Regions from separate parts of the Sorangium sp. So ce406 genome, predicted to be linked through region 2. Evidence: riboswitches for the same ligand, from Rfam matches in the RefSeq annotation. Region 2 holds a riboswitch; the other holds the start of a gene.

Region 1 (4,675 bases), 6.1 Mb from region 2:
GCGGTCCGGTACACGGCGCGGACCTCCTCCGGCAGCTCGTCGAGCCCCTGGACCGAGCCCTCCGCGAGCTTGAGACGGGCGCGCACCGCGTCGTTCCAGGCGCCGCGCTGCTTGAGCTCCGCGACGAGGTAGCGGTTCATCTGGAGGAAGTCGCCAGAGAGCGTCTCGCGCTTGAACAGGTTCGACACCTGCGGCTCGATGCACTCGTAGCAGCCTGCGATCGACGCGATCGTGGCGGTCGGCGCGATCGCGACGAGCAGCGAGTTCCGCAGCCCCTCGGCGAGGATGCGCGCGCGGAGCGCCTCCCAGCGCGCCGTGTCCTCCGGCACCACGCCCCACGCGTCGAACTGGAGCTCGCCGCGCGCGGCGCGCGTCTCGTCGAACGCCGGGTGGCGCCCCTTCTCGGCGGCGAGGTCCGCGGACGTCGAGAGCGCGTGATAATACACCTCCTCGGAGATCCGCCTCGAGAGGTCCCGCGCGGCGCCGGCGTCGAAGGGCAAGCGCATCTGGAAGAACACGTCTTGCAGGCCCATGAGCCCGAGCCCCACCGGCCGCCAGCGGAGGTTCGAGCGCCTCGTCGCGGCGATGGGATAGTAATTGAGGTCGATGACGCGGTCGAGCTGGCGGACCGCCGTCCGCACGGTGCGCGCCAGCTTCTCGAAATCGAACGCGACCGCGCCGCCCTCACCGTTGACGGTGTGGCGCGCGAGGTTGATCGAGCCCAGGTTGCACACGGCCGCTTCGTCCTTCGAGGTCACCTCGACGATCTCGGTGCAGAGGTTCGAGAGGTGCACGGTCCGGCCCGGCAGCGCCGTCTGATTGCAGGCGCGGTTCGCCTTGTCCTTGAACGTCATCCAACCATTGCCGGTCTGCGCGAGCGTGCGCATCATCCGCGCGTAGAGCTCGCGCGCCTTCATTGTCTTCTTTGCGATGCCCGCCTCCTCGGCCTGGGCATAGCGGCGCTCGAACTCGTCGCCGTGGAGATCGGGGAGGTCGCGCACCTCCTTCGGGTCGAAGAGGCTCCATTCGCCGTCCGCCTCGACCCGCTTCATGAACAGGTCCGGGACCCAGTTCGCCAGGTTCAGGTTGTGCGTGCGCGCGGCCTCGTCGCCGGTGCTGTCGCGCAGCGCGAGGAACTCCTCGACGTCGGCGTGCCACGGCTCGAGGTAGACGCAGCAGGCGCCCTTGCGCTTGCCGCCCTGGTTCACGGCCGCGACCGACGCGTCGAGCGTCTTGAGCCACGGCACGATCCCGCTCGAGTGCCCGTTGGTGCTCTCGATGAGCGAGCCGCGCGACCGCACGCGGTGGTAGGCGAGCCCGATGCCACCCGAGAACTTCGAGAGCATCGCGACGTCTGTGTAGCGCTGGTAAATGGTCTCGAGGTGGTCCTCGGGCGAGTCGAGCAGGAAGCAGCTCGAGAGCTGCTCGTGGCTCGTCCCGGCGTTGAACAGCGTGGGCGAGCTCGGGAGGTAGTCGAGCGACGAGAACAGGCGATAGAGCTCGACCGCCTGCGCCGCCGTCTCGGAGAGCGCGCAGGCGATGCGCAGGAAGAACTGCTGCGGCGACTCGGTGACGAGGCGCGTCTCGGGGTGCTTCAGGAGGTAGCGATCGTAGAGCGTCCGGAGGCCGAAGTACTCGAGCTCGTGGTCCCGCCCCGGCTCGATCGCGTCGTTCAGCTTGCGGGCGTTCTGCGCGACGAAGCTGTGGAGCCGCTCGTTGATGAGGCCGAGCCGCCGCCCGACGGCGACGGACTGCGAGAAGGCGTGGATCTCCTGATTGCGGACCTCCTTGTCGATATAGGTCGCGAGCAGGCGCGCCGCGAGCCTCGCGTACTGCGGCTCCTCTGCGATGAGCGACGCCGCCGTCTGGATGGAGAGCTGGTCGAGCTCGCGCGTGGTCGCGCCGTCGTAGAGGCCGCTGATGGTCTTGGTGGCGACGCGGAGCGCGTCCACGTCGGACAGGGCCGCGCAAGAGCGGCTCACGGCCCGGACGATCTTGTTGACGTCGACAGGCTCGCTCGACCCGTCGCGCTTCTTCACCCGCATCGTCGTGTGCGGGAGCGCTTCCTCCGCGCCTCCGCTCCTCGCGCCCCGCGCCCGCAACGGCGCCGCGCCGTTGCTCATCGTCACTGTGTCGCTCAGCATGGCAATCCTCCTCGTCGAGCTTCGTCGGAGCGGTACCGGACCGCTCGCGTCGATGCCGCGAGAGCGAAGAAGCCAGCCGATGTGCGCGAGCGCGCAAGGCTCTCCAGGAGAGCCCTTCGGACCGACCGCTCGCCCCCGCGGGCGAAAGGAAGACAACGCGGGAGGGGGTCGGAACCGGGACAAGCGCGAGAGTCTGCGCCAGCTCGGACCTACCCGCCTCCCTCGAGGCTTCCAGGTCAAACCGGCGCGGGATGTCTCCCCGGCGCTGGACGTTGGCAGGTCTTCGGGCTCGCGAGCGCTCCGGCTCTCGCCGGCTTCCTACGGTCCACCGCTTCCCAGCCCGAGGGCCAGTGCTCGTCGTGGAGATCGTTCTCGCTTACCGCTGCGGGGCAGCCCCGGATTCGCACCGGGTTCCCTTTTGAGCCCCGGGCCGAAGCCCGAGGCACCAACATGAGCCACTACATATTGCGGTGCGGGGCGCAGGTCAAGCGAGATGTTGTGGCGGGCACCTGAGGAGAGGAGCGGAGCGACGACCGGCCATCGACCATCGATGCCCGGCGCGCGACAACCGCGCCAAGGGTGCACAGCGAGGGCGTGCTCACGCGTCGCGCCTCCGGAGCTCGTCGTCGAGGCGCTCGTCGTACTCGTCACGTACAGGCGCCGCGATGGCCAGATTGGACGGAGCCGGCTGCGCGGCGCTCCGCCTCCACGAGCGCAGCAGGGCGAAGATCCCGAGGAACGACGCCGCGATGCCGAGCATCAAGCCCAGGGCAACCTGGCCAAGGACGCCGGACGAAGGCGCCGCACGGATACGCTCCCCATGACGCGCGATGAGGTCCTGCTCGACTCTGTCGACGGCCTCGCCCCGGCGGAGACGCGCTCGGATCTCGCGACGAAGCTCCTGCGCCACCGGCGATTCGTGGATGTCGAGTGTCTGATCCCAGCAACAAGGCGCGAGCAGGCGCCCTTCGAGCGCTCTCTCGCCGGGCGCCGCTGTCGAGTCGGCGAGCTCGCCCGCTGCCGTGCTGGTCGTCGCGGGCGTGGCCCTACCGCTGAGGACCACGCCCGCGACGGCGACGACCAGCGCCGCCGCGCGACGCCCGCGCGAGCTCCGCGGCGATCGGACACGCAGCGTCGAGCTCACGTCGCGCGCGCGGTGAGGGGCACGGACCGGGGCATCCGCAGCGCCGCGGTGCTCTCGCTGGCTCATGGCGAGACAGACTACCGCTATCGACCTCCACGGCCCTGCGACACGATGTCGCGCTGGTCACCGCGCGGCACCGTCACGGCGCCTGCTCCGTCTCGCCGGCCAGCGCGACCGCGCCGCGCACGCCGTGGTTCGAGGCGCCGAAGAGGTTGTCCGGATCGAGCGCGCGCTTGACCTCGCGAATGACCGTCCGCGCGCCCTCGGAGTACACCTCGCCGAGGAAGTCCTGCCGGATCTTCCCCACGCCGTGGTGGTGCGAGAGCGTGCCGCCGGAGGCGAGGATCTCCTCACGCGCCGCGTGCTCGAGGGCGGCATACTCCGCAACGGGGTCGGCGACGCCCTTCGCGTAGAAACCGAGATAGAAGTACATCGCGACGCCAGTCGAATAGACCTGCGTGATCCGACCGGTGAAGAAGGGCCTTCCGGGTAGCCGGCGGCGCTCGTGCTCGAGCTCCACGCGGCGCTTGACCCGCTCGTAGAGCTCGAGCGCGCGCGACCATGGCACGCTTGTCTCGAAGCTCTCCGCGATGGCCCAGTGCTCGAACGCCAGATCGCGGATGTACGCGATACCGAACGTGAGCTGGTAGCCACGCTCCCCGTTGGCGGCGCCTCCCTGGAGGCCACCATGGCGCGCCGCGATGGCCCGGAGCGTTCGCTCCTGAAAGGCGACCTCCGCGGCCGTGCCCTCGAAGACCACCGTCGCCACGCACATCTTGTGCGGGTCGAAGCCCTTGATCCGCGTCACCACGAGCGCCTCTGCCTGGCTCTTGAGCCGCGCGGCGAGGCCCTTCGAGGCCGGCTTCAGCGCCTGTCCGAAATGGAACTGGGTGTTGTCCATCACGCGCACGCTCGCAGGAACGGCGCCGCTCTGTTGCAGGTCGTAGAGGAACTGGAAGCCGCGCTCGAGGTCCGGGAAGATCACGCTCGCGTAGCGCTGCACCTCGGGCAGGGGCCAGACCTTGACCACCGCGCTGGTGATGATACCGAGGTTCCCCTCGCTCCCGAACAGGAAGGTCTTCGGGTTGACGCCGACGCTCTCGCGCGGGCCCACGGCGGGACGTTCAATCACGCCTCGGGCCGTCACTGCCGTGACATCGAGCACGATGTCCTCGACATTGCCGTAGCGGTTCTTCTTCATCCCGCTCGCGTTCGTGGCGATCCACCCGCCGAGCGTCGAGAACTCCGCGCTGTCGGGCTCGTGTCCGAGCGTCAGCCCGTGCCTGGCCAGCTCGGCGGCGATGTGCCGTCCGGTGGCGCCCGCCTCGATGCACGCCGTGCGGTTCACCGGGTCCACCCAGCGCAGCTTGTTCATGCGGCGCATGTC
Region 2 (4,675 bases):
CTCGCGGCGCTCGCGGCGGTTGCACGCGAGCACCTTCTTGCGGACGCGCACCGCGTCGGGCGTGACCTCGACCAGCTCGTCGCCGTCGATCCACTCCATCGCCGTCTCGATCGTGAGCAGCCGCGGGCTCGCCAGGAGGACGTTCTCGTCCTTGCCGTGGTTGCGCACGTTGGACAGCTTCTTCTCCTTGATCACGTTGACGTCGGTGTCGTTCGGCCGGTTGTGCTCGCCGATGATCATCCCCTCGTAGACCTCGACGCCGGGGACGATGAAGAACATCCCGCGCGGCTGCAGGTGGTGCAGCGCGTACGGGGTCGCCACGCCGGCGCGATCGGCGACGATGGCCCCGGTCGGGCGGCGCATCATCGGGCCTCCCCAGGGCGCCCAGCCGTCGAACATCGTGTTGAGCAGGCCGGTGCCGCGCGTCGCGGTCAGGAACTCGCCGCGGAAGCCGATGAGCCCGCGCGACGGGACCCGGAACTCGAGGCGGGCGCGCCCGAAGCCGGGGTTCGTCATCTTCACCATCCGGCCGCGCCGACCGCTGAGGCGCTCGGTCACGATGCCGACGTAGGTGTCGGGCACGTCGACCACCACGAGCTCGATCGGCTCCATCACCTCGCCGTTGATCTCGCGCGTCACCACCTCGGGGTTCGAGAGCTGCATCTCGTACCCCTCGCGCCGCATCGTCTCGACCAGGATCGCGAGCTGGAGCTCGCCGCGGCCGAGCACCACGAACGTGTCCGGCACCTCGGTCGGCTCCACCCGGATCGCGAGGTTCTTCATCGCCTCGCGCTCGAGCCGCTCCTTCAGGTGGCGGCTCGTCAGGTACTTCGACTGCTTGCTCTTGCCGGCGAACGTCGACGTGTTCACGCCGATCTTCATCTTGATCGTCGGCTCCTCGACCACGATCCGCGGCAGCGCCTCGGGCTGCCCCAGATCCGCGATCGTGTCGCCGATCGTGACCGAATCGAGCCCCGCGATCGCGATCACCTCGCCCACGACGGCGCTCTCGACCGGGACGCGCTTCAGCCCCTCGTAGGCGTAGAGCATCTTCACGTAGCCGCGCGACTGCCCGTCCTCGCCGAGCAGCGCGACGTCGGCGCCGGACCGGGCCGTGCCGCGGACCACGCGGCCGACCGCGAGCCGGCCCACGTAGTCGTCGTGCGTCGTGTTGCAGACGATGACCTGCAGAGGCCCGTCGGGGTCGCCCGACGGGCCGGGGACGCGCTCGAGGATGGTCTCGAAGAGCGGCTGTAGGTCCGTCGCCTCGTCCTCGAGCTCGCGCTTCGCCTGGCCGAGCTTCGCCACGGCGTAGAGCGTCGCGAAGTCCTGCTGCGGGTCGCTCGCCTCGAGGTCGCAGAAGAGGTCGAACACCTCGGAGAGCACCTCGTGGGCGCGCGCGTCGCTGCGGTCGATCTTGTTGATGACGACGATGACCGGGAAGCCGCGCTGGAGGCACTTCGAGAGCACGAACCGCGTCTGCGGCAGCGGGCCCTCGGCGGCGTCGACGAGGAGCAGCGCCCCGTCGGCCATCATCAGCGTGCGCTCGACCTCGCCGCCGAAGTCGGAGTGGCCGGGCGTGTCGACGATGTTGATCTTGACCCCGCGGTACCGGATGCTGGTGTTCTTCGCGAGGATGGTGATGCCGCGCTCCCGCTCGAGGTCGTTCGAGTCCATGACCCGCTCGGCCACGACCTCGTTCTCTCGGAAGGCGCCCGACTGGCGGAGCATGTGATCGACGAGGGTCGTCTTCCCGTGGTCGACGTGGGCGACGATGGCGATGTTGCGGAGATCGTTACGCGGCATATACAGCGGCGGCCGTGTAGCACGCGACCCACGGAGGAGCGAGCCCATCCTCGCCAGAGCCCGAACGTCCGGCCCGCGCGGCAGACGTCGCGCCCAGGGGGCGCGAAGCGCGGTGAGCAACGCGCGCGAGGCGCGGTGAGCGAGCGGGGTGAGCGGGAGCGTTGACAGCCGAAGCCGCGCCGCAATAGGGTGCGCGCCGCGTTGGTGCCTGGGCCCTTGCCCAGGCTGAATAGGGAACCCGGTGAGATTCCGGGGCTGCCCCGCAGCGGTAAGCGAGAACGACCTCCACGACGAGCACTGGCCCGAGAGGGCTGGGAAGCGGTGGACAGTAGGAAGTCGGCCAGGCCGAGACGCTCGCAAGCCCGAAGACCTGCCATCGCCCGGCGACGGGGAGACATCTGGCGCCGGTTTGACCTGGGAGCCTCGAGGGAGGCGGAGAGGTCCGAGCCGCCGCAGCCGTCCGCGCGCGCCCCGGAGTCCGACCCGCCCCCCGCGCGACCTCCCGTTCGCCCGCGGGGGCGAGAGGTCGGCCCGGCGCGGTGTGCGACGGACAGGCCTCTCTTCTCCTCGCGGTGCTCGGCGCGAGCGGCCCGGAGCCGCCCTGCGCGACGCCACCGAAGGAGGACGCGCATGCCGCGCACGACGATCACGAAGCGGAACGGACGCTGCTTTTCACGACACCTGCTCGCCGCGCTATCCACCTCGCTCGCCGCCGCGCCGCTCGCGCGCGCCGAGGGCGAGGTCCCCGAGGCGACCGCGGTCGTCGAGGCGGCCGCGGGCGCCGAGGCGGCCGCGGGCGCGTCCTCCGACGGCGGCGCGGGGGCGCCCGCGGACGGCGGCGGGGCGATCGAGGTCACCGTCCACGCGGAGAAGCCGGGGAGCGAGGCCGCCTCGCGCGTCTCGGTCGGGCACCGCGAGCTCGAGCTCAGGCCGAGGCTCCGTGCGGGCGACATCGTCGAGGCGGTCCCGGGGCTCTTCGCCGTGCAGCACGCCGGCGGCGGCAAGGCGAACCAGTACTTCCTTCGCGGGTTCGACGCGGACCACGGGACGGACGTCGCCTTCTTCGTCGACGGCGTCCCCGTCAACATGGTCAGCCACGGCCACGGGCACGGGTTCACCGACCTCTACTTCGTGATCCCGGAGCTCGTGACGGGGCTCGACGGCACCAAGGGGCCTTATACAGCGAGCATCGGCGATTTCGGCACCGCGGGCGCCGTCAACCTCCGCTTCGCCGAGAAGCTCGACGAGAGCCACGCGCAGGTCAGCGTGGGGCAGTACGGGATCCGGCGCGGCCTCGTGATCGCCTCGCCGGATCTCGGCGACACATGGCGCGCCGTGGCGGCGGCGGAGGTCTACCGGAACGACGGTCCGTTCCTCAGCCCCGAGCGGCTCGAGCGCTTCAACGTGTACCTGAGGGCGACGCACGATCTCAGCCCGACCGGGAAGATCCAGATGACCTGGATGTCCTACGGGTCGACCTGGTACGGCTCCGGTCAGGTCCCCGCGCGGGCCGTGTGCGGCGAGGGCGAGCAGGGCCACCCGGGCCCGACGCCGCCCGCGTCCGACCCGCCGTGCATCGATCACTTCGGCTCCGTCGACCCGACCGAGGGCGGCGCGACCGAGCGGCACATGGCCTCCCTCGCGTACACGACGGCGTGGCGGGACGCCGACCTGAGCGCGATGGCGTACCTCGTCCGCTACCGCTTCACGCTGTACTCGAACTTCACGTTCTTCACCGAGGACCCCGTCCACGGCGACCAGATCGAGCAGAACGACGACCGCGTCGTCGGCGGCGCCGATCTCCGGCTGCGCCGGAGCCTCGAGTACCGCGGGGCGAAGCTCACGACGTCGCTCGGCGCGCACATCCGCGCCGACGCGATCGACAAGTCGCTCCACCACGACGAGGCGCGCGAGCGGATCGAGGAGCGGGGCAGGGCCCACATCGACGAGGGCCAGATCGGCGTCTACGTCGAGGAGGACGCCCGGATCCGGCGCTGGCTCCGCTTCGTGGCGGGGCTGCGGGGGCAGTGGATCGACGTCAACGTGGACGACCGGCGCGAGGATCTCGGCGCGACCGGGAGCCGGTCGAGCGGCTTCCGGGGGCAGATGCAGCTCTTCCCGAAGCTCACGGCGATCGTCTCCCCGGTCGACGGCCTCGATCTGTTCGCGCACTACGGGCGGGGCTTCCACTCGAACGACGCCCAGGGCGTGGTGCTGGGCGAGGGCGGGGCGACGCTCATCACCCCCGCGACGGGCTACGAGCTCGGCGCGAGGGCCACGCCGCTGCGCGGCCTGACGCTGAGCGCGGCGGGGTTCCTCCTCGATCTCGACTCCGAGCTGGTCTGGAGCGGGGACGCCGGTGTCACCGAGCCGTCGGCGCAGACGCGGCGCTACGGCCTCGAGATCGGCGCGCGCTACCGGCTCGGGAGCTGGCTCTTCGCCGACGTCGACGCGACCTTCACGCGCGCGCGGTTCCGCGCGAACGCGGGCAACGGGAGCGCGGTGGCCCTCGCGCCGACGCGGACGCTGACCGCCGGTGTCGGCGTCCGCCCGACGTTCGGCGCGTTCACGCCGTTCGCCGCGCTCCGGGTCAAGTCGATCGGCGCGCGGCCCGCGACCGAGGACGAGTCGCTGACGGCCGAGGGGTTCACGGTGATCGACGCCAACGCGGGGCTGCGGTGGAGGGACGTCGAGGTGGCCGTGGACGTCCAGAACCTCCTCGACGCGACGTGGCGCGAGGTCCAGTTCGCGAGCGAGTCGCGCCTGCCGCACGAGCCGGCCGCGGTCACCGGGATCCACTACTCGCCGGGGTGGCCGTTCACGGCGATCGGGCGGGCGACGCTGTACTGGCGGTGAGCGGCGCGGCGCC

The links. Region 2 has a riboswitch for cobalamin ahead of WME96_RS05275 (TonB-dependent receptor). Riboswitches for the same ligand answer to the same signal wherever they lie in the genome.
Region 1: it holds a riboswitch for cobalamin, as region 2 does, so the genes downstream of both, WME96_RS29505 (ribonucleoside-diphosphate reductase subunit alpha) here and WME96_RS05275 (TonB-dependent receptor) in region 2, are expected to answer to the same signal.

The regions. Positions count from the first base shown of each region.
Region 1 covers NZ_CP150340.1:7,955,110-7,959,784, forward strand. Annotated here, with positions in the region: gene WME96_RS29505 (ribonucleoside-diphosphate reductase subunit alpha) at 1-2,144, opposite strand, end outside; cobalamin riboswitch at 2,402-2,609, opposite strand; gene WME96_RS29510 (cytochrome c-type biogenesis protein CcmH) at 2,743-3,354, opposite strand; gene WME96_RS29515 (FAD-binding oxidoreductase) at 3,428-4,675, opposite strand, start outside.
Region 2 covers NZ_CP150340.1:1,437,426-1,442,100, forward strand. Annotated here, with positions in the region: gene typA (translational GTPase TypA) at 1-1,854, opposite strand, end outside; cobalamin riboswitch at 1,992-2,198, shown strand; gene WME96_RS05275 (TonB-dependent receptor) at 2,437-4,662, shown strand.